Regions from separate parts of the Streptomyces sp. DSM 106670 genome, predicted to be linked through region 1. Evidence: riboswitches for the same ligand, from Rfam matches in the RefSeq annotation. Region 1 holds a riboswitch; the other holds the start of a gene.
The links. Region 1 has a riboswitch for glycine ahead of gcvP (aminomethyl-transferring glycine dehydrogenase). Riboswitches for the same ligand answer to the same signal wherever they lie in the genome.

Region 1 (10,887 bases):
CGTCACCCATCTGTGGGCGGAAGGCCCGGACGACGCCTCGGCCCAGGCGCTGCTCGACGAGTGGGCCGCGGTGGTGGACAGCGCGGGCGACTGAGGCCCGGACCCGCACGGTGCGCCGCGACGCCCCGGACAGGGGGTTGTGGCGCACCGGTGGGGCCATTCGGCGGCAGCCGTGATGACGTGCGACGATGTGCGGCATGTCGCAGCAGTCCCCCGATCGGAGCACCGCCTCGCCGCCCGCACGCCCCGACGCCTCCATGTCGCTGCTGAACAACGTGATGGACCACAGCCTCGACGACGGTTACGCGGAGGCCTCGGCTCGGCGCAAGGCCGACGGGAGCGCGGGGCTGCCCCGTACGCTCAAATCGAAGCTCGGCCTGGCCGCCGGACTGGTGGTGGCCGCCCTCGTGGTCACCCTCGGCGCCGCCGAGGCGCGGATCGCGGCGCCGGTCGTCGCCAAGGAGCGCGAAGAGCTGATCGACCGGATCAACGCGGAGACACAGGCCGCGGACACGCTGGAGTCGGGTGTCGACGCGCTCCGCTCCGATGTGAGCGAACGTCAGCGCAAGGCCCTGGAGCAGCACGGCGGGGACCAGGGCGAGCTGGTGGCCCTGCTGGCCGGAGCGACTCCGGTGGAGGGCCCCGGGGTGAAGCTGGTCGTCGACGACGCGAAGAACACCGACCAGGGCGGCGGCGGGCCGCGCGAGTCGTCGGGCTTCGCCGACACCGGGCGGGTACGCGACCGGGACATGCAGCGGGTCGTCAACGGCCTCTGGGAATCCGGGGCCGAGGCCATCGCCATCAATGGGCAAAGGCTGACGGCACTGTCGGCCATCCGGGCCGCCGGGGACGCCATACTGGTCGACAACAGGCCGCTCGTACCGCCGTACACGGTGCTCGCGGTGGGGGACGGGAAGAAGCTCGCGACCGCCTTCCGGGACAGCGCCGACGGCCAGTACCTGCAGGCGCTCAAGGAGAGCTTCGACATCCGCACCAGCATCTCCGATCAGGCGAAGGTGCAGCTTCCGGCCGCGCCGAGCCTGATCGTCCGTACAGCAGAGCCGAAGGCCGCCGGCAGTGGTGCGGCAGACACAGGGAAGGGCACATCGTGATCGCCGTACTGGGCCTCGTCGTGGGAGTCGTGGTCGGACTGTTGGTCCGGCCCGAGGTACCGGCGGTGGTCGAGCCCTACCTGCCGATCGCGGTGGTCGCCGCGCTCGACGCCGTGTTCGGCGGTCTGCGGGCCATGCTCGACGGAATCTTCGTCGACAAGGTCTTCGTGGTCTCCTTCCTCTCCAATGTGGTGGTGGCCGCGCTGATCGTCTTCCTCGGCGACAAACTGGGTGTCGGCGCTCAGCTCTCCACGGGTGTGGTGGTCGTGCTCGGCATCCGGATCTTCTCCAACGCCGCCGCGATCCGCCGGCACGTCTTCCGGGCTTGAGGCCGATGAACAACGACGAGAACCCCCGCAGCGAACAGCCCGAGGGCGGCGCGTCCGCTGTCCCGGACGCTCCAGCGCCGCCGCCCGCGGCCGAGGAGGCGTCCGGTCGCCAACGGCTCAAGGCGGGGCTCTGGCCGCCCCGGCTGAGCCGGGCGCAACTCATCGTCGCCGTGCTGCTGTTCGGGCTCGGTCTGGGGCTCGCCATCCAGGTGCGGTCGACCAGCGACGACGGTGCGCTGCGAGGCGCCCGGCAGGAGGACCTGGTCCGCATCCTCGACGAGGTCGACGACCGGACCCAGCGGCTGGAGGACGAGAAGCAGCGCCTGGACGATCAGCGCGCGGAGCTGGAGAACAGCTCCGACCAGGCCGAGGAGGCCCGGAAGCAGACGCTGGAGAAGGAACGGCAGCTCGGCATCCTCGCGGGCACCGTGGCGGCCAAGGGCCCCGGCATCACCTTGACGATCACCGACCCCTCGGGGGCGGTCGCGCCCGACATGCTGCTCGACGCCATCCAGGAACTGCGGGCGGCGGGCGCCGAGGCGATCGAGGTCAACGGGGTACGGGTGGTGGCCAACACCTACTTCTCCGGTGACGCGGGTGATGTCCGGGTGGACGGGAAGAAGATCGAAGCACCGTACGAGTTCACGGTGATCGGCAAGCCGCAGGATCTGGAGCCCGCCCTCAACATCCCCGGCGGTGTGGTCCAGACGCTGGAGAAGGAGCAGGCCACGGTGCTGGTGGAGCGGTCCGACGACATCGTCGTCGATGCCTTGCGACCGGCGCAGCGGCCTGACTACGCTCGGTCGTCGTCCCCGTGAGCCGGGCGAGCGTGAGGGCCGGTGGAGCGGGTCGGACGGTTGCGGGGGGTCGGCGCACCGGATTGGTGGTGCGTGGTGGAAACTGTCGGGTGGATACGGACGTTGTGAAGATGTCCGGGTCGGCAGGTGTGTTCATTCAGGGTTCGTCCTGCCCCACGGGCGGGTCTATGTCGGTCAAGGGGAATCGCCCGTGAAGTTGTTTGCGAAGTTGTTCGGGAAGAGTGCACGCGAGGACAGCAACAGTGCTGCCCGCCACCGCGCGCCGCGCCACGGTCAGGGCGAGGAGCAGGAGGCGGAGCGCCCGCTCTTCCGCGACGAGGTGTCCGGCGCCCCGGGTGGTGACGGCGTGTCGTCTGTTGACCCTGCCGGTGCCGGACGCATAGGTTTCGGCGAATCATCAGCCTCGAGTGCGGGTGGAGGGTTCACCCCGGAGGGCTCGTCGATGCCGGTCTGTACGAGGTGCGGTCACCGTAACGCGGAGGCCAGCAGGTTCTGTTCCAACTGCGGCGCGCCGCTGCGGGGCGGCGTTCCCGAGCGCCCCTCGGAGACGACGTCCACGATCTCCATCTCCGGTCTCGAGGCGTACGAGGCGGAGGCCACGGGCCAGACGGCTCTGCCCTCGCTCTCGCCGGAGGCCCAGGCCGCGGTCGACGCGCTGCCCGGAGGCTCGGCCCTGCTGGTCGTACGGCGCGGCCCGAATTCCGGCAGCCGCTTCCTGCTCGACAGCGACCTGACCACGGCCGGCCGTCACCCGCAGAGCGACATCTTTCTCGATGATGTGACCGTGTCGCGGCGTCATGTGGAGTTCCGCAGGAGCCCGGACGGTAGCTTCACCGTGGGCGATGTCGGCAGCCTCAACGGCACCTACGTCAACCGTGAGCGCATCGATTCGGTCCAGCTGTCCAACGGCGACGAAGTCCAGATCGGAAAGTACCGCCTGGTCTTCTATGCGAGCCCGCGGGGCGTGTGACCAGCCCCGGAATCCGTCCGGGGGGACCCCCAGGAAGGCCCATGCTGCGAACACCGACAGGCGGTGCCGGCCACGGCACCGCCACCGCGGAAGCGCGCCCGATGAGCATCGGAACGGTGCTCATCCAGCTGCGCGACGAGTTTCCCGAAGTCACCATCTCCAAGATCCGGTTCCTGGAGGCCGAGGGGCTCATCGAGCCGCAGCGCACGCCTTCCGGATACCGGAAGTTCGCTCCGCGTGATGTGGAGCGGCTGGCGCAGGTGCTCCGCATGCAGCGGGACCACTACCTGCCGCTGAAGGTCATCCGGGAGCACCTGGACGCCCTGGCCCGGGGCGAGCAGCCCGTCCTGCCCACGCCCGGCGACCGGCGGGATCTCGCCGACGGGGTGTGGGAAGGCGGTCCCGGCGCGGCGACCGCCGCCCGGATCGGGCGGGCCGAGCTGCTCGCCGCGGCCGAGGTCGACGAGGACCGGCTGGCCGAATGGGAGTCCTACGGGCTCATCGTCCCGGCTCCCGAGGGCGGCTACGACGCCGAGATGGTGACCGTCGCCAAGCTGGTGGCGGATCTGGGGCGTTTCGGTCTGGAACCGCGGCATCTTCGCGCCATGCGGGCCTCCGCCGACCGGGAGGCGGGGCTGGTGGAGCAGCTGGTAGCGCCCCTGCGCCGGCACCGTAATCCGCAGACCAGAGCCCATGCCGAGGCCACCGCGAACGAGCTCGCCGAGCTGTCCGTACGGCTGCACGCGGCACTCGTGCAGAGCGCTCTGCGCAGCCGTCTGCACTGAGCTCGGCGGAGCCCGACTACCCAAACATGGCGAGCACGTCCTAGGGTTGCTGTGTGAACGAGCTCGACGTTGTCGGTGTCCGGGTGGAAATGCCCTCCAACCAACCGATCGTTCTCCTGCGCGAAGTGGGAGGCGACCGGTACCTCCCCATTTGGATCGGTCCTGGAGAGGCGACCGCGATCGCCTTCGCCCAGCAGGGCATGGCTCCGGCCAGGCCGCTGACCCATGACCTGTTCAAGGATGTGCTCGAGGCCGTGGGCCAGGAGCTCACCGAAGTCCGGATCACGGACCTTCGCGAAGGGGTCTTCTACGCGGAGCTCGTCTTCGCCAGCGGAGTCGAGGTGAGCGCCCGGCCCTCCGACGCCATAGCGCTCGCCCTGCGGACCGGCACGCCGATCTACGGCAGTGACGGCGTGCTGGACGATGCGGGCATCGCGATCCCCGACGAGCAGGAGGACGAGGTGGAGAAGTTCCGCGAATTCCTCGACCAGATCTCTCCGGAGGACTTCGGTACGAACAGTCAGTGACCGTCCCGCGGGGGTGCCGTCAGCGCATCCGACAAGCCTTTCCCGGAAACGAGACACGGGAAACCACCCTCAGGGTGATTATCACTCGGCGTGCCGAGTGTGGCGATCGTTGACGCACCCCGAGTGACTGCCTACCTTCGAGTGGGCAGGTCAAGGACGGAGGTCGGCGTGAGAAGCAGCGGCGACGGTACGGCGGCGGGTGGGCCGTATCCGCAGCACGGCAGTGGAGCCGACCACGCCATCAGGCAGCCGGTTCAACCGGCAGCGGTGGCAGCGGGCGGCGTGGCAGCGGCGAGCGATGCCGACGACATCGGCTATCGCGGACCTACGGCGTGCGCGGCGGCGGGGATCACCTACCGCCAGCTGGACTACTGGGCGCGTACGGGGCTGGTCGAGCCCAGTGTGCGCCCGGCCTACGGGTCGGGGACGCAGCGTCTCTACAGTTTCCGGGACGTGGTCCTCCTCAAGATCGTCAAGCGGTTCCTGGACACCGGGGTCGCTCTGCAGAACATCCGCACCACGGTCCAGCATCTGCGGGCCCGTGGCTTCCAGGACCTCGAACGCATGACGCTGATGAGCGACGGGGCCACGGTCTACGAATGCTCCTCGCCCGACGAGGTCGTCAGCCTGCTCCAGGGCGGGCAGGGGGTCTTCGGGATCGCCGTCGGCGTCGTCTGGCGGGATGTGGAGGCGGCGCTCTCGCAGCTGCACGGCGAGCGGGTCGACACCGGCGAGACGCTCGTCGGCCACAACCCCGCGGACGAGCTGGCGCGGCGGCGTAACCGCGCCGGCTGAGCACCGGTCGACGATCGGGACGACGAACAGCACGCAACGGGACGGTCCGGCGCTCGCAGGAGCGGCGGACCGTCCCGTTGTCAGTGCCGTAGGGCAGCATCGACGGTGTGAGACCCGCGCCCACCATCCTCCACCTGGACATGGACGCCTTCTACGCGTCGGCGGAGCAGGCGGCCAAGCCGAGCCTGCGCGGCAAGGCGGTCGTGGTGGGCGGCCTCGGCCCGCGCGGGGTGGTCGCCACCGCTTCGTACGAGGCCCGGCGCCTGGGTGTGCACTCGGCGATGCCCACCGCGCAGGCCCGGCGGCTCGCGCCGAACGCGGCCTACCTGGTGCCCCGCTTCTCGCTGTACCGGACCGTGAGCGACCAGGTGATGGAGCTGCTCGGGCGGCTGTCGCCCCTGGTGGAGCCGCTCAGCCTGGATGAGGCCTTCGTGGACCTGGAGGCCGGTGGCACGGCTGACGACACGGCGTCGGCCCGGGCGACGGGGGAGGGGCTGAGGGCGGCCATCCGGGCGGTGACCGGGCTCAGCGGATCGGTCGGACTGGCCGGTTCCAAGATGCTCGCCAAGATCGCCTCCGAGGAGGCCAAGCCCGACGGGCTGCTCGTCATCGAACCGGGCACCGAACGCGAGCTGCTCGCCCCGATGTCCGTCCGCATCCTGCCGGGGGTCGGCCCGGCCACCGGGGACCATCTCAGACGCGCGGGCATGACCACCGTCCACGACCTGGCCGAGGCGGGCGAGGCGGAGCTCGTACGGCTGGTCGGCAAGGCTCACGGCCACGGGCTCTACCGGATGGCGCTGGGGCTCGACGACCGGCCGGTGGTCGCCGAGCGGGACGCCAAGTCCGTATCGGTGGAGGACACCTTCGACGTGGACCTGCACGACCGGGTGCGGGTGCGTGCCGAGGTGGAGCGGCTGGCCGTCCGGTGCGTGGAACGGCTCCGCGCCGCCGACCGCTCGGGCCGCACGGTGGTGCTGAAGGTGCGCCGCTACGACTTCTCCACGCTGACCCGCTCCGAGACCCTCAGAGGCCCCACGGACGACCCCACGGTGGTCCGTGAGGCGGCGGGGCGGCTGCTGGAGTCGGTCGACACCACGGGAGGCGTACGGCTGCTCGGGGTCGGCGTCACGGGGCTCGCCGACTACACCCAGGAGGACCTGTTCGCCCAGGCCGCCGACGCCCGGGAGCTCGCGCAGCGGGCCGAGGAGCACCGGGCTCCGGCCGAGAAGGACGGCGGCGAGGAGACCGCCCCGGAGCCCGAGCCGGACAGCGCGGAACTGCTCGCCGCCCGGCGCTGGCCCGCCGGACACGATGTGCGCCACGAGGAGCACGGGCACGGCTGGGTGCAGGGCAGCGGCGTCGGCCGGGTCACCGTCCGGTTCGAGGAACCATGGAGCGCCCCCGGCCGGGTCCTCACGTTCCGCGTCGACGATCCGCGGCTGCGGCCCGCCGATCCGCTGCCGCTCGTCCGCGAGCCGGCCGACTACTCCTCCTGGCCGGCCAGCCTGCCGAAGTCCCGGTCGGACGCCGGATCCGCCGCGTCCTCAGGGGGCGGGGAGTCCAGCCCGTAATGCCGGTAGAGCTGCAGTTCCTGCTCGGGCGAGAGGTGCCGTCCGACGCCGAAGTCCGGCGCGCCCTTGATCAACGCGCGGTCGAACGGGACGCGGAGCGCGTCGTCGACGAACTCGCTCGGTTCCAGCGGGACGAAGGCGTCCCTGCTGAACAGGCCGGTACGGACGGCCGCCCACTCGGGCACGCCCGTCGCATCGTCGAGATAGACTTCATCCACCGTTCCGATCTTGGCGCCCTTGCGATCGAATGCCTTGCGGCCGATCAGGCGGCGCGGATCGATATCGGTCTCCACGGTGCCTCCCACTGGTCGCAACTGCTCAGGGTGGACCCGGTCGCTCCACCAGGACCACACAAGTGCAGATCCGTGGTGTCGGCCACTCGAGAGCTCCGGCACGAAGCCCGCTGGTAGGCTGGCAGTGGCTGCTGACCCCGTGCGGGAGAGTCCTCCGGTGCAGAATCCGGAGGCGCCGAAGGAGCAAATCCTCCCCGGAATCTCTCAGGCCCCCGTACCGCACGGTTGAGGTCACTCTGGAAAGCAGGGCGGTTCCGTGCGGGCGCAGGCCCAGGCGGATTCGACCCTCACCGACGGTGAAAGCCGGTACGCCTCCGGGCGGGCCGGTGAAGCTCTCAGGTTGAGATGACAGAGGGGGAGGCCGTTCGGGCACCCGCGCCGTGGTGCCCCTCGCAGGTCGTGACAGACCAGGAGGCCTCCACCATGACCCCCCGTCGCACTCCGCTCTCCCAGCTGGAGCAGGGCATTCCGTTCGAGCAGCGCCACATAGGGCCCGACGCCGGAGCCCAGGCGAAGATGCTCGCCCAGGTCGGCTACGGCTCCCTCGACGAGCTCACCGCCGCCGCGGTGCCCGACGTGATCAAGAGCGCGGAGGCCCTGAACCTTCCGTCGGCGCGCACCGAGGCGGAGGTGCTGGCAGAGCTGCGCTCGCTGGCCGACCGCAACCAGGTGCTGGCCCCGATGATCGGCCTCGGCTACTACGGCACCTTCACGCCGCCCGTCATCCTGCGCAACGTCATGGAGAACCCCGCGTGGTACACGGCCTACACGCCGTACCAGCCGGAGATCTCCCAGGGCCGACTCGAAGCCCTCCTGAACTTCCAGACGATGGTCGCCGAGCTGACCGGGCTGCCCACCTCCGGCGCCTCCCTGCTCGACGAGGGCACCGCGGCCGCCGAGGCGATGGCCCTGTCCCGGCGCGTCGGCAAGGTCAAGAAGGGCGTCTTCCTGGTCGACGCCGACACCCTGCCCCAGACCGTCGCGGTCATCGAGACCCGCGCCGAGCCCACCGGCGTCGAGGTCGTCGTCGCCGACCTGAGCGACGGCATCCCCGCCGGGATCGCCGAGCGCGGCGTCTTCGGCGTCCTGCTCCAGTACCCGGGCGCCTCCGGGGCCGTGCGCGCCATCGAACCCGTCATCGAGCAGGCCCACGAGCTCGGCGCGATCGTCACCGTCGCCGCCGACCTGCTGGCCCTCACGCTGCTCACCTCGCCCGGCGCGCTCGGCGCCGACATCGCGGTCGGCACCACCCAGCGCTTCGGCGTCCCGATGGGCTTCGGCGGCCCGCACGCCGGCTTCATGGCGGTCCGCGAGAAGTTCGCCCGCTCCCTGCCCGGCCGCCTCGTCGGCGTCTCCGTCGACGCCGACGGCAACAAGGCCTACCGCCTGGCCCTCCAGACCCGCGAGCAGCACATCCGCCGCGAGAAGGCCACCAGCAACATCTGTACCGCGCAGGTGCTGCTCGCCGTCATGGCCGGGATGTACGCGGTCTACCACGGCCCCGAGGGGCTGCGGACGATCGCCCGGCGCACCCACCGCTTCGCCGCGATCCTGGCCGACGGTCTGCGCACGGCCGGCGCCGAGGTCGTGCACGGCGCGTTCTTCGACACCCTGACCGTGCGCGTCCCCGGCAAGGCCGCGGACATCGTCGCGGACGCCCGGGAGCGCGGGGTCAACCTCCGCCTCGTCGACGCCGACCACGTCTCCGTCGCCTGCGACGAGACCACCACCCGTGCGCAGATCTCCGCCGTCTGGGCCGCCTTCGGCGCCGAGGGCGACATCGAGGCGCTGGACGCCACGGTCGCCGACGCGCTGCCGGAGGCGCTGCTGCGCTCGGACGATATCCTGACCCACCCGGTCTTCCACCAGCACCGGTCCGAGACCGCGATGCTGCGCTACCTGCGCAAGCTCGCCGACCGCGACTACGCGCTGGACCGCGGCATGATCCCGCTCGGCTCCTGCACCATGAAGCTGAACGCGACCGCCGAGATGGAGTCGATCACCTGGCCCGAGTTCGGCGCACTGCACCCCTTCGCCCCGGCCGAGCAGGCGCAGGGCTTCCTCACCCTCATCCGTGAGCTGGAGGAGCGCCTGGCCGAGGTCACCGGCTACGACGCCGTCTCCATCCAGCCCAACGCCGGTTCCCAGGGCGAGTTCGCGGGTCTGCTGGCCGTCCGTGCGTACCACCGGGCCAACGGCGACGACCAGCGCACCGTCTGTCTCATCCCGTCCTCCGCCCACGGCACCAACGCCGCCAGCGCCGTCATGGCGGGCATGAAGGTCGTCGTGGTGAAGACCGCCGACGACGGCGAGGTCGACATCGCGGACCTGCGCGCCAAGATCGAGCAGCACCGCGACGAACTGGCCGTGCTCATGATCACCTACCCGTCCACGCACGGGGTGTTCGAGGAGCACGTCGCCGACATCTGCGGCGAGGTGCACGACGCGGGCGGCCAGGTCTACGTCGACGGCGCCAACCTCAACGCGCTGGTCGGGCTCGCCAAGCCCGGCAAGTTCGGCGGCGACGTCTCGCACCTGAACCTGCACAAGACCTTCTGCATCCCGCACGGCGGCGGCGGCCCCGGCGTCGGCCCGGTCGGCGTCCGCGCGCACCTCGCCCCGTACCTCCCCAACCACCCCCTCCAGCCCGCCGCGGGCCCGGAGACCGGTGTGGGCCCGATCTCGGCCGCCCCGTGGGGCTCGGCGGGCATTCTGCCGATCTCGTGGGCGTACGTCCGTCTGATGGGCGGCGAGGGCCTCAAGCGGGCCACGCAGGTCGCCGTGCTGGCCGCGAACTACATCGCCAAGCGCCTGGAGCCGCACTTCCCGATCCTGTACAACGGCCCGGCCGGACTGGTCGCGCACGAGTGCATCGTGGACCTGCGCCCGATCTCCAAGGCGACCGGCGTCTCCATCGACGACGTGGCCAAGCGCCTGATCGACTACGGCTTCCACTCGCCGACCATGTCGTTCCCGGTGGCCGGCACGCTGATGATCGAGCCGACGGAGAGCGAGGACCTCGCGGAGCTCGACCGGTTCTGCGACACCATGATCGCGATCCGCGCCGAGATCGAGAAGGTCGCATCGGGGGAGTGGAGCAAGGACGACAACCCGCTGGCCAACGCCCCGCACACCGCGGCCGCGCTCGGCGGCGACTGGGAGCACGGCTACAGCCGTGAGGAGGCCGTCTTCCCGGCCGGGGTGTCCGCCGCGGACAAGTACTGGCCGCCGGTGCGCCGGATCGACGGGGCCTTCGGCGACCGCAACCTGGTCTGCTCCTGCCCGCCGCTGGACGCGTACGACGACTGAGACCGCCTGTCGCGGGGCGTGCGCCGTGAGCGGCGTACGCCCGGACATGCGTCGGGGCCGGTGCGGAGATCTCTCCGGGCCGGCCCCTTTTCTTCGTACGAGTGTTTCGTACGGCCGCTCTCAGGCGGCCTTCACCACGCGGCCGGCTGCCAGCGGCCGGTGCGGGGCGATGATCTGCCCGTCGGGCAGCAGTTCGCCGGTGTCCTCGAAGAGCAGGACGCCGTTGCACAGGAGGCTCCACCCCTGTTCGGGATGGTGGGCCGTCAGGCGGGCGGCCTCCCGGTCGGGTGAATCGGCGGTGGGGCAGGGTGGCTGGTGCTGGCACATGGATGGGTTCTTTCGCTGCGTCGAGTCGAGTGTCCTGCGGCTGGATGA
Region 2 (10,887 bases), 5.1 Mb from region 1:
GATGCAGGGGATCTGGACGAGCCCGCCGACCGGGTCGCAGGTCAGGCCCAGGTTGTGCTCCATGCCGATCTCGGCGGCGTTCTCCACCTGCTCGGGGGAGCCGCCGAGCACCTCGGCCAGGGCGCCGGCCGCCATCGAGCAGGCCGAGCCGACCTCGCCCTGGCAGCCGACCTCGGCGCCGGAGATCGAGGCGTTCTCCTTGAACAGCATGCCGATCGCGCCGGCCGCGAGGAGGAAGCGCACGACGCTGTCCTCCTTCTCGGTCTCGGTGCAGCCGCCCGCCGCGAAGTTCATGTAGTAGTGCAGAACGGCGGGGATGATGCCCGCGGCGCCGTTGGTGGGGGCCGTGACGACGCGGCCGCCCGCCGCGTTCTCCTCGTTGACCGCCATCGCGTAGAGGGTGATCCACTCCATCGCGTGGGCCTGCGGGTCGCCCTCGGCGCGCAGCTGGCGGGCCGAGTTCGCGGCGCGGCGGCGGACCTTGAGGCCGCCGGGGAGGATGCCCTCGCGCGACATGCCGCGCGAGACGCAGGCCTGCATGACCCGCCAGATGTCCAGCAGCCCGGCGCGGATCTCCGCCTCGGTGCGCCAGGCCAGCTCGTTCTCCAGCATCATCGAGGAGATGGACAGGCCGGTCTCGCGGGACAGGCGCAGCAGCTCGTCGCCGGTGCGGAAGGGGTGCCGCAGGACGGTGTCGTCCGGGACGATCGGGTTCTCGCCGGCCACCGCGTCCTCGTCGACGACGAAGCCGCCGCCGACCGAGTAGTACGTCTTCTCCAGGACCGGGGCGCCCTCGGTGTCGTACGCGAGGATCGTCATGCCGTTGGCGTGGTACGGGAGCGCCTTGCGGCGGTGCAGGATCAGGTCGTCGTCGAAGGCGAACGGGATCTCGTGCATGCCGAGGAGGTTGATCCGGCCGGTGGAGCGGATCTCGTCGACCCGGCCGTCGGCCGTCTCCACGTCCACGGTCTGGGGCGACTCGCCCTCCAGGCCGAGCAGGACCGCCTTGGGCGTGCCGTGCCCGTGTCCGGTCGCGCCGAGGGAGCCGTACAGCTCGGCCCGTATCGACGCGGTGTGCGCGAGCAGGCCCTCGTTCTTCAGGCGGCGCGCGAACATCCGGGCGGCGCGCATCGGGCCCACCGTGTGGGAGCTGGACGGGCCGATGCCGACCGAGAAGAGGTCGAAGACCGAGATGGCCACGGGAGTACTCCTTGGGGTTGGAAGACGCCGTTGTCTGCCTGGGTGGTGCGGGACAAGCGGGGCAAGCGGAACAAGAAGGATCGGCGGGGACACGGATCGGGGCACCGCGCTCACTCTGTTCAGTGTGCGCGGTGCCCCGCCCGAACGTGCAGAACCGCAGGCCAGGTGTTACTTCAGGCCGGGGTACAGCGGGAACTTCTCGGCCAGCGCGACCACGCGGGCCTTGAGGTCGTCCGCGTCGTAGGACGGCTTGAGGGCGGACGCGATGATCTCCGCGACCTCGGTGAAGTCCTCGGCGCCGAAGCCGCGGGTGGCCAGCGCCGGGGTGCCGATCCGCAGGCCCGAGGTGACCATCGGGGGACGCGGGTCGTTCGGGATGGCGTTCCGGTTGACCGTGATGCCCAGCTCGTGGAGCCGGTCCTCGGCCTGCTGGCCGTCCAGCTCGGAGTTGCGCAGGTCGACCAGGACCAGGTGCACGTCGGTGCCGCCGGAGAGGACGGAGACGCCCACCTCGGTGACGTCCGGCTGGACCAGGCGCTCGGCCAGGATGCGGGCGCCGTCCAGGGTGCGCTGCTGGCGCTCCTTGAACTCCTCGCCCGCCGCGATCTTGAACGAGACCGCCTTGGCCGCGATCACGTGCTCCAGCGGGCCGCCCTGCTGACCCGGGAAGACCGCCGAGTTGATCTTCTTGGCGAGCTCCTGGGTGGAGAGGATCACACCGCCGCGCGGACCGCCGAGGGTCTTGTGCGTGGTGGTGGTGACGACATGGGCGTGCGGCACCGGGTTGGGGTGCAGACCGGCCGCGACCAGGCCCGCGAAGTGCGCCATGTCGACCATCAGATACGCGCCGACCTCGTCCGCGATCCGGCGGAAGGCGGCGAAGTCCAGCTGGCGCGGGTAGGCGGACCAGCCGGCCACGATCAGCTTCGGCTGGGACTCCTTGGCGAGGCGCTCGACCTCCTCCATGTCCACGACACCGGTCTCGTCGACGTGGTACGGGACCACGTTGTAGAGCTTGCCGGAGAAGTTGATCTTCATGCCGTGGGTCAGGTGACCGCCGTGGGCCAGGTTCAGGCCCATGATCGTGTCGCCCGGCTTCAGCAGCGCGAACATCGCGGCGGCGTTCGCCTGCGCACCGGAGTGCGGCTGGACGTTCGCGGCCTCGGCGCCGAACAGGGCCTTGATCCGGTCGATCGCGATCTGCTCGACGACGTCGACGTGCTCACAGCCGCCGTAGTAGCGGCGGCCGGGGTAGCCCTCGGCGTACTTGTTGGTGAGGACGGAGCCCTGCGCCTCCATGACGGCGACCGGAGCGAAGTTCTCCGAGGCGATCATTTCGAGGGTGGACTGCTGACGGTGGAGCTCGGCGTCGACGGCGGCGGCGACGTCCGGGTCCAGCTCGTGGAGGGAGGAGTTCAGAAGCGACATCAGGGGGTCCCTTAAGGTCTCAGTTGCCGGAGAACGCGGTGTACTCGTCGGCGGAGAGCAGATCGGCCGGCTCCTCCGCGACGCGCACCTTGAACAGCCAGCCGCCCTCGAAGGGAGCGGAGTTCACCAGCGAGGGGTCGTCCACGACGTCCTGGTTGGCCGCCGTCACCTCACCGGTCACCGGCGAGTACAGATCGCTGACGGACTTGGTCGACTCCAGCTCGCCGCAGGTCTCACCCGCGGTCACCGTGTCACCGACCTCCGGGAGCTGGGCGTAGACGACGTCACCGAGCGCGTTGGCCGCGTACTCCGTGATGCCGATCGTGGCCACGCCGTCCTCGACGGCCGACAGCCACTCGTGCTCCTTGCTGTACCGCAGCTGCTGGGGGTTGCTCATGACCTGAATTCTCCTGTACGCGGGGGAGTGCTGATGAACGGTGGTCTTACGGTGTGAGACGGAGGTACGTCACTTCTGTGACGCCTGCGTGCGGTGAGAAGGCCCGGAAACTACTGGTTCTTCCGGGATATCACTTCTGGCGCTTGTAGAACGGCAGCGCGACGACCTCGTACGGCTCGTGCGTGCCCCGGATGTCCACGCCCACGCCCTCGGTGCCCGGGGCGGCGAAGGCCGCGTCCACGTAGGCCATGGCGATCGGCTTGCCCAGGGTCGGGGACGGGGCGCCGGAGGTGACCTCGCCGATCACCTTGCCGTCGGCCACGACCGGGAAGCCCGCGCGCGGGACCCGGCGGCCCTCGGCGACCAGGCCGACCAGCTTGCGCGGCGGGGCGGTCTCGGCGCGCTCGGCGGCGGCCTTCAGCGCCTCGCGGCCGACGAAGTCGCCCTCCTTCTCGAACTTCACGACCCGGCCGAGGCCCGCGTCGAACGGGGTCAGCGCGGTCGTCAGCTCGTGCCCGTACAGCGGCATGCCCGCCTCCAGGCGCAGCGTGTCCCGGCAGGAGAGGCCGCACGGGATCAGGCCGTGCGGCGCGCCGGCCTCGGTCAGCGCCCGCCACAGCTGCTCGGCGTGCTCGGGCGCGACGAACAGCTCGAAGCCGTCCTCGCCGGTGTAGCCGGTACGGGCGATGAGCGCCGGAACCCCGGCGACCGTGCCCGGCAGGCCCGCGTAGTACTTCAGCCCGTCCAGGTCGGCGTCGGTGACGGCCTTCATGATGGCGGGCGACTCCGGGCCCTGGACCGCGAGCAGCGCGTACGCGTCCCGGTCGTCGCGCACCTGGGCGTCGAAGCCGCCGACGCGCTCGGTCAGCGCGTCCAGCACGATCTGGGCGTTGCCCGCGTTGGCGACGACCATGTATTCCGTCTCGCCCAGGCGGTAGACGATCAGGTCGTCCACGATCCCGCCGTCCTCCTGGACGATCATCGTGTAGCGGGCCCGGCCGTTGCCGACGGTGGCGATGTTGCCCACCAGCGCGTAGCTCAGGAAGGCCGCGGCCTCGGGACCGGTGACGGTGATCTCGCCCATGTGCGACAGGTCGAAGAGCCCGGCGCGGGTGCGTACGGCGTTGTGCTCGTCGCGCTCACTGGCGTACCGCAGCGGCATGTCCCAGCCCGCGAAGTCGGTCATGGTGGCGCCGAGCGAGCGGTGCAGCGCGTCGAGGGCGGTAAGACGGGGGGCAGTGCTCATGGATACGGCTCCAGGGCATGACGACGTCAGGACGGAAAATCCTCCCCATCTGTCATCGGAACCTGAGAGGTTCGCCGATAGCCCCTGACGGGGTATGCCCCTGGGGGCGCCCCTGTTCACAGGGCTCGGCTTGCACCTTGGGTGGAGCCGCAGGGCGGCTCGCTTTTCAGATCTGCCTCATCCACGCGGTACGGGGCCTGAGAGATTCAAGGGAGGATCTTGCTCCTTCGGCGCCCGGCTCACACTGTGGCCGGAACTCTCCCGCGCGGATTCGAACGGCCGGTATGCAGTTGGCGGGGTCATCATCGCACGCATCGGGGGAGAGTGGGGGGCCCGGTCCCCACCCGGGGGAAGACGGCGAGGTCGGTTGTGCCGTATTGCCTTTTCTTTACACTTCAGGAGCAGGCGTGGGTGACCCGACGGCAGGGGGATGGGCGATGACGTTGCAGCGGTCGGTACCGACCGCGGGGGTCGCGCACGACGCGATGCCCGCACAACCCGGCGCACCCGTAAGAGAGCAGCTCACACGGGGTGCGCCGGTGGTACGTGACCTGCGCGGGCGTGCCCGCTGCGCCCCGTACTGCCTCGATTTCACCGCCGGTGACGTCGTGGTCGTCTCCGGGCTCCCCGGCAGCGGGAAGTCGACCCTCATCCGGCGGGCCGTGCGCGGCCGCGCCATCGACTCCCAGAACACCCGCGACAGCTGGGCCGCGGCCCTGCCCCGCTTACTTCCCTACGCCCTCTACCGCCCCCTGGTGCGCGCCGCGCACTACCTCGGCCTCTGGAACGCCCTGCGCTCCGGCGAATCCGTCGTCGTGCACGACTGCGGCACCCAGACCTGGGTACGCCGCTGGCTCGCCCGGCACGCGGTGAGCCGGGGCCACGCCCTTCATCTGATCCTGCTCGACGTGACGCCCGAGGTGGCCCGGCAGGGGCAGCGCGAGCGCGGCCGCGGGGTCTCCGGCTACGCCTTCGCCCGCCACCGGAACGCGGTGGCCCGGCTGCTCCGCGACACCGAGCAGGGGCTGCTGCCCGCCGGCTGTGCCTCCGCGGTGCTGCTGGACCGGCCGGCGGCGGGGGCGCTCGGACGGATCTCCTTCACGGAGGCCGAGGTCGCCGCGAGCCGCTGAAGGTTAGGGTGCTGGCCGGAGCACGACGGCCGCCGCGCGCGGCGGCCGAGGGTCGAGAGAGGGCACAGAGGCAGTGGACATTCCGGCACCCGCACCGGCGCACCCCCAGCAGGGGTGGCCCGCCAACGAGCTCGAAGAGGTGCTGACGGCCTCGCTCGGCGTCCCGGACGCGGGCGGCCGCCTCGTCGAGGTGCTCGGCCGCAGCTCCGTCTGGGTGCCGCTGCCGAGTGGCGGCAGTCCCGCCAGCGCGGACCTCGACCTGCCGATGATGGAGATCGACGGCGCCGCCTTCGTCCCCGTCTTCAGCTCCGAGGCCCAGTTCCTCAGCTGCGTCGGCAGCCATATGTCCTTCGCCGTCGCGCCCGCCCGCGACTTCGCCCGGGGCCTGCCCCCGCAGGTCGGCATCGCGGTGAACCCCGGCGGCGCGGTCGGCATACCGCTTCCGCCGCCCGCCGTCGCCGAGCTCTGCCGGGCCGGGCGCACCGCCCTGGACGGGCCCGCCACCGGCGGCCGGGTCAAGCTCTACGAACCGGACTGGCAGCACGACCCGGTCGACTTCCTCACCGCCGTGTCCGAGGAGTTCGAGGCCACCGGCGTGGTGAGCACCGCCCGCCGGTCGCTGGCCAGCATCGAGGGCGGCGACCCGGTCCTCTTCGTCGGCGTCGAGTTCGCCACCTGGGACGGGGCGGGCCAGAGCGCGCCCATGGACGCCATCGGCCGGGCGCTGGGCCGGGTCCAGGTGCCCTGGCCGGTCAACCTGGTCCTGCTGGACGTGGCCCAGGACCTCGTCGGCGACTGGATGCGGGAGAAAGTGCGCCCGTTCTACCGGCGCGAGGGCCACTGATCCACCGGTACGAGGCCCGACGGCGGCGACCGGACCGGGTGCCGCCGGACCGTGGCGTCAAGTCGGTGTCAGAAGTGGCGCATAAGCTGGTTTGATGGCGTGGTCGCTCCCGTGTGCCCGGGAGCGGTGGCGCGAACGCGATGGATCGACGAGGGGCGGGACCCAGGGTGAGTGCGTCAGGCACCGCGGCGGCCGGGAAGGTCGAGCACATGCTGCGCCAGGTGACCCCCGGGCGTTACGACACCTACGAGGCGCTGCTCGCCGCGGTCGCCGAGGGCCGGATCTGGATGCTGCTCTGGCACGGCACGGCGGGCTCGCCGGACGCCCAGTACGGCAACATGGAGATCGAGGGCCTGGGGTACGCGCCCTGCGTCACCTCCGCCCAGGAGCTCTCCGCCAGTGGCTGGAACCGTTCCCACGAGCTGGTCACCGGACGCGATATCGCCCGCGCCCTCTTCCCCGACCGCTGGGGCATCTGGCTCAACCCGCACGCCCCGGGCGGCGGCGTCGGCATCCCCTGGCTCGACCTGCGGCGCATCGCCACCGGCCTGGACCGGCTGCCCGCCGGACCGCTCCGGCTCTCCGAACCCGCCATCGAGCTCCCGCAGTTCTACGCCCTGCTCACCCAGAACGCCCACCGCACCCCCGCGATCCGCTCGCTGCGCCGCGCCTGGGTGCACCCGGCGGTCGGCGTGCCGTATCTCGCGATCGGCCTGGACCTCTACGACACCGGCCGCGCCGCCGTCGAATCGGTGCGCGAGATGATGCGGCAGTCGGTCGCGGCGGTCCCCGACGGGCTGCCCGTCTCCACCGTCGCCCTGTCCGACGAGTACGACCCGGTCGGCATGTGGCTGCGCGCGAACGCCCGCCCCTTCTACGACCGCGAGGCCCACGCCCCCGCCGGCCCGCCGCCCCTCGCCGCCCCCGGATACGGCTACCCGCCCCAGCCCCGCTGAGCCCCGGAGCCGCCCTGCCGGCAACCCAGCCGGCCCCGCTCAGGGCTCCTCGACGGCGTTCAGACGGGTGACCTGAGCGGCGTAGTCGGCGGTTCGCAGCGCGGATGTGCCCGAGGCGTACAGCGCGGCGCCGGCCGTGGCCAGGGGGAGGGAGAGCAGGAAGGCGGCGAGCATCGGCCCCCAGTCGCGTTCGGCGGCACAGAGCCTGCGCTCGGTCTCGGAGTGCGACGCCTCGTCGGAGGAGGCGTCACGGTGGAAGGCGCGGGAATCGCACGCGATCGTCTCGGAGCGCACGCCGTACTCGATGGTGAACGAGAAGAAGAGCTGGTAGGCCAGCCAGAGCCAGATGAGGACGGCCACGGCCACCATTCCCCGGCCCCACCCCTGTTCGCGCACTCCGCGCCTGCGGAACTCCCTGTCGTACACCTGGGCGTGTGAACTGATGAGCGGAAGCATGAGGCGAAGCTAGCGCAGGCGGGCCGGCCCCGGACCGGGGTCGAGCGGTCGGGGGCGCCCGCCGTCTCCGTACCCGGGTGCCCGCCGTCCCCGTCCCCGGTCACCCTCCGTCGAACACCCCTCGATGTCCGGCTTGTTAACTTCCCCCGGGAGGATGTCCCGGAACTGGACGGTTTGTTAACTGTCCGGGTCTCGACTAGGTCTCACCGCTATCCGGACTGTTCTCTTGCGGTGGGCACCGTCTGTAGTGTGCGGCCATCAAACCTCACCACATGGCGAACCAGGGGTGGACCCATGCGAATATTCAAGTCCCGGGCTGTCCGGGCGATCACGACAGCGGTCGCTGTCGGTCTGATCGCCACGGGCTGTTCCAGCGAGCGGGACGAAGGCGGCTCCAAGGGGGGCGACAAGGACACCTTCGTCTTCGCCGGAGCCGGTGACCCCGGTTCCCTCGACCCGGCCCTCGCGAGCGACGGCGAGACGTTCCGCGTCACCCGCCAGGCGTTCGAGGCGCTCCTGGAGCACGAGCCCGGTGGGAGCAAGCTCGTCGGCGGCCTCGCCGAGAAGTGGGAGAGCGACCCGGCCGGCAAGGTCTGGACGTTCAACCTGCGCAAGGGCGTGAAGTTCCACGACGGCGAGGCGTTCAACGCCGCCGCGGTCTGCGCGAACTACGACTACTGGTTCAACTGGACCGGTACGTACCAGTCCAGCGCGGTCTCCTACTACTGGCAGACCATCATGGGCGGGTTCGCGAAGAACGAGGACCCCGAGACGCCCAAGGCGAACTACAAGTCCTGCACCGCCAAGGACGACAACACGGCGGTCATCGAGGTCAACGAGCCCTCGGCGAACCTCCCGGGCGGCTTCTCGCTCCAGGCCCTGGCGATCCACTCGCCGAAGGCCCTCAAGGAGTACGCGAAGCAGAACGCGACCGCCAAGGGCGACGCGATCACGTACCCGAAGTACAGCCAGGAGGCCGGCACGGTCGCCGGCACCGGCCCGTACAAGATCGTGAAGTGGAACAAGGGGAACAAGGAAGTCTCCCTGGAGCGCTTCGACGACTACTGGGGCGCCAAGGCCAAGGTGAAGAACCTGGTCTTCCGCACCATCTCCACCGAGGAGACCCGCCGCCAGGCGCTCCAGGCCGGTGACATCGACGGCTACGACCTGGTCGCGCCGGCCGATGTGACGACGCTGGAGAAGGAGGGTTACGAGGTTCCGACCCGTGACGTCTTCAACATCTTCTACGTCGGTATGAGCCAGTCGGCCAACCCGGCGCTGAAGAAGCCCGAGGTCCGTCAGGCGATCACGCACGCCATCGACCGCGAGAACCTCGTCAACACCCAGCTGCCCGAGGGCGGCAAGGTCGCGACCCAGTTCATGCCCGACACGGTCGCCGGCTTCTCGGACAAGGTGAAGACGTACCCGTTCGACACCGCCAAGGCGAAGGACCTCCTCAAGCAGGCCGGCGAGGAGAAGCTCTCCATCGACTTCTGCTACCCGACCGAGGTCACCCGCCCGTACATGCCCGCTCCGCAGGACATGTTCGAGCTGATGAAGGCCGACCTGGAGAAGGCCGGCATCACCGTCAAGCCGAAGGCCATGAAGTGGGCCCCGGACTACCTGGACGCCACCGAGGCGGGCTCCTGCGCCCTGCACATGCTCGGCTGGACCGGTGACTTCAACGACGGTTACAACTTCATCGGCACCTGGTTCGCCGGACCGGACAAGCAGTGGGGCTTCAAGGACCAGAAGGTCTTCGACGCCGTGAACGCCGCTTCCAAGGTCACCGACCCGGCCGCCCGCACCGAGGCCTACAAGAAGGCCAACGAGGTCATCGCGGAGTACGTCCCCGGCGTGCCGATCTCCTCGTCGCCGCCGGCCATCGCGTTCGCCAAGAACGTCAACCCGCCGAAGGTCTCCCCGCTGACGCAGGAGAACTTCGCCGAGGTCTCCTTCAAGTAATCGCACACCAGCGGGTCCGCCCGGCCACAGCAACCAGGTGGCCGGGCGGACCCGCATCGACGCACGTGAGAAAGGGGCATGCGGGGTGCTGCGACTCGTCGTAAGAAGACTTCTCCAGCTCATTCCCACCCTGCTCGGCCTGTCGGTCCTGCTGTTCCTCTGGCTGAACCGACTGCCCGGCGGACCCGCCTCAGCGATCCTGGGCGAGCGGGCCACCGAAGCCGAAGTAGCGAGAATCAACCGGGCACTCGGGCTCGACGAGCCGGTCCACGTCCAGTACTGGCGGTTCCTCAAGCGCATCTTCGAGCTCGACCTCGGAACCTCCACCCAGACCGGCCAGCCGGTGTGGGACGAATTCACCCTGCGCTTCCCGGCCACCGTGGAGCTCAGCGTCGCCGCCATCCTGATCGCCGTGGTCGTGGGCATCCCGATGGGCTACCTGGCGGCCAAGCACCGCGGCGGATGGCTGGACGTCGCCTCCGTCTCCGGATCCCTCCTCGGCATCTGCATCCCGGTCTTCTTCCTGGCCATGCTGCTGCGCGGGATCTTCTCCGTGGAACTGGGCTGGTTCCCGAGCCAGGGCCGGCTGACCACCGGACTCAACGCCACCGACATCACCGGATTCTCCGTACTGGACGGGTTGTTGACCGGCGAATTCGACGCGAGCTGGGACGCGATCATGCACTTGATCCTGCCCGCCGTCGCGCTGGCCTCGATCCCGCTCGCCGTGATCGTCCGGATGACCCGCGCCAGCGTCCTGGAGGTGCTCGGCGAGGACTACATCCGTACCGCCGAGTCCAAGGGCCTGGACAAGAAGACCGTGCGCGGCCGCCATGTGCTGCGCAACGCCCTGCTGCCCGTGATCACCGCGGTCGGCCTGCTGACCGGCAGCCTGCTCTCCGGAGCGGTGCTCACCGAGTCCGTCTTCGACTTCGGCGGCATCGGCTCCTTCATCCGTACCGCGATCGACGGCCGTGACTACCCGGTCCTCGTCGGATTCATTCTCTTCATCGCGATGGTGTACGTGCTCATCAACCTCCTGGTCGACCTCGCGTACAGCATCATCGACCCGAGAGTGCGGGTGCACTGACGTGACGATCATGACCAACAAAGCAGACAAGATCGACCGTCTCGCCGAGCTGACCCAGAGCACCGAGACCGTCACCGGCACCAGCCTGTGGCGCGAGGCGTTCCGCAGGATGCGCTCCAGCAAGATGGCGATCATCGGCGCGGCGATCATCGCCGTGTTCATCCTCGTCGCGATC

Region 2: it holds a riboswitch for glycine, as region 1 does, so the genes downstream of both, gcvT (glycine cleavage system aminomethyltransferase GcvT) here and gcvP (aminomethyl-transferring glycine dehydrogenase) in region 1, are expected to answer to the same signal.

What each region holds. Positions count from the first base shown of each region.
Region 1 is NZ_CM147704.1:937,121-948,007, reverse strand. It holds gene ACSMXR_RS04020 (mannose-1-phosphate guanyltransferase) at 1-94, shown strand, start outside; gene ACSMXR_RS04015 (DUF881 domain-containing protein) at 198-1,112, shown strand; gene ACSMXR_RS04010 (small basic family protein) at 1,109-1,441, shown strand; gene ACSMXR_RS04005 (DUF881 domain-containing protein) at 1,447-2,259, shown strand; gene ACSMXR_RS04000 (FHA domain-containing protein) at 2,450-3,229, shown strand; gene ftsR (transcriptional regulator FtsR) at 3,271-4,014, shown strand; gene ACSMXR_RS03990 (bifunctional nuclease family protein) at 4,068-4,541, shown strand; gene ACSMXR_RS03985 (MerR family transcriptional regulator) at 4,710-5,336, shown strand; gene ACSMXR_RS03980 (DNA polymerase IV) at 5,444-6,910, shown strand; gene ACSMXR_RS03975 (PRC-barrel domain-containing protein) at 6,823-7,203, opposite strand; glycine riboswitch at 7,336-7,433, shown strand; gene gcvP (aminomethyl-transferring glycine dehydrogenase) at 7,627-10,512, shown strand; gene ACSMXR_RS03965 (DUF5999 family protein) at 10,633-10,839, opposite strand.
Region 2 is NZ_CM147704.1:6,032,833-6,043,719, forward strand. It holds gene ACSMXR_RS26835 (L-serine ammonia-lyase) at 1-1,200, opposite strand, end outside; gene glyA (serine hydroxymethyltransferase) at 1,369-2,628, opposite strand; gene gcvH (glycine cleavage system protein GcvH) at 2,648-3,025, opposite strand; gene gcvT (glycine cleavage system aminomethyltransferase GcvT) at 3,156-4,271, opposite strand; glycine riboswitch at 4,448-4,545, opposite strand; gene ACSMXR_RS26855 (AAA family ATPase) at 4,709-5,401, shown strand; gene ACSMXR_RS26860 (enhanced serine sensitivity protein SseB) at 5,475-6,245, shown strand; gene ACSMXR_RS26865 (enhanced serine sensitivity protein SseB C-terminal domain-containing protein) at 6,413-7,201, shown strand; gene ACSMXR_RS26870 (hypothetical protein) at 7,241-7,657, opposite strand; gene ACSMXR_RS26875 (ABC transporter substrate-binding protein) at 7,952-9,622, shown strand; gene ACSMXR_RS26880 (ABC transporter permease) at 9,708-10,712, shown strand; gene ACSMXR_RS26885 (ABC transporter permease) at 10,714-10,887, shown strand, end outside.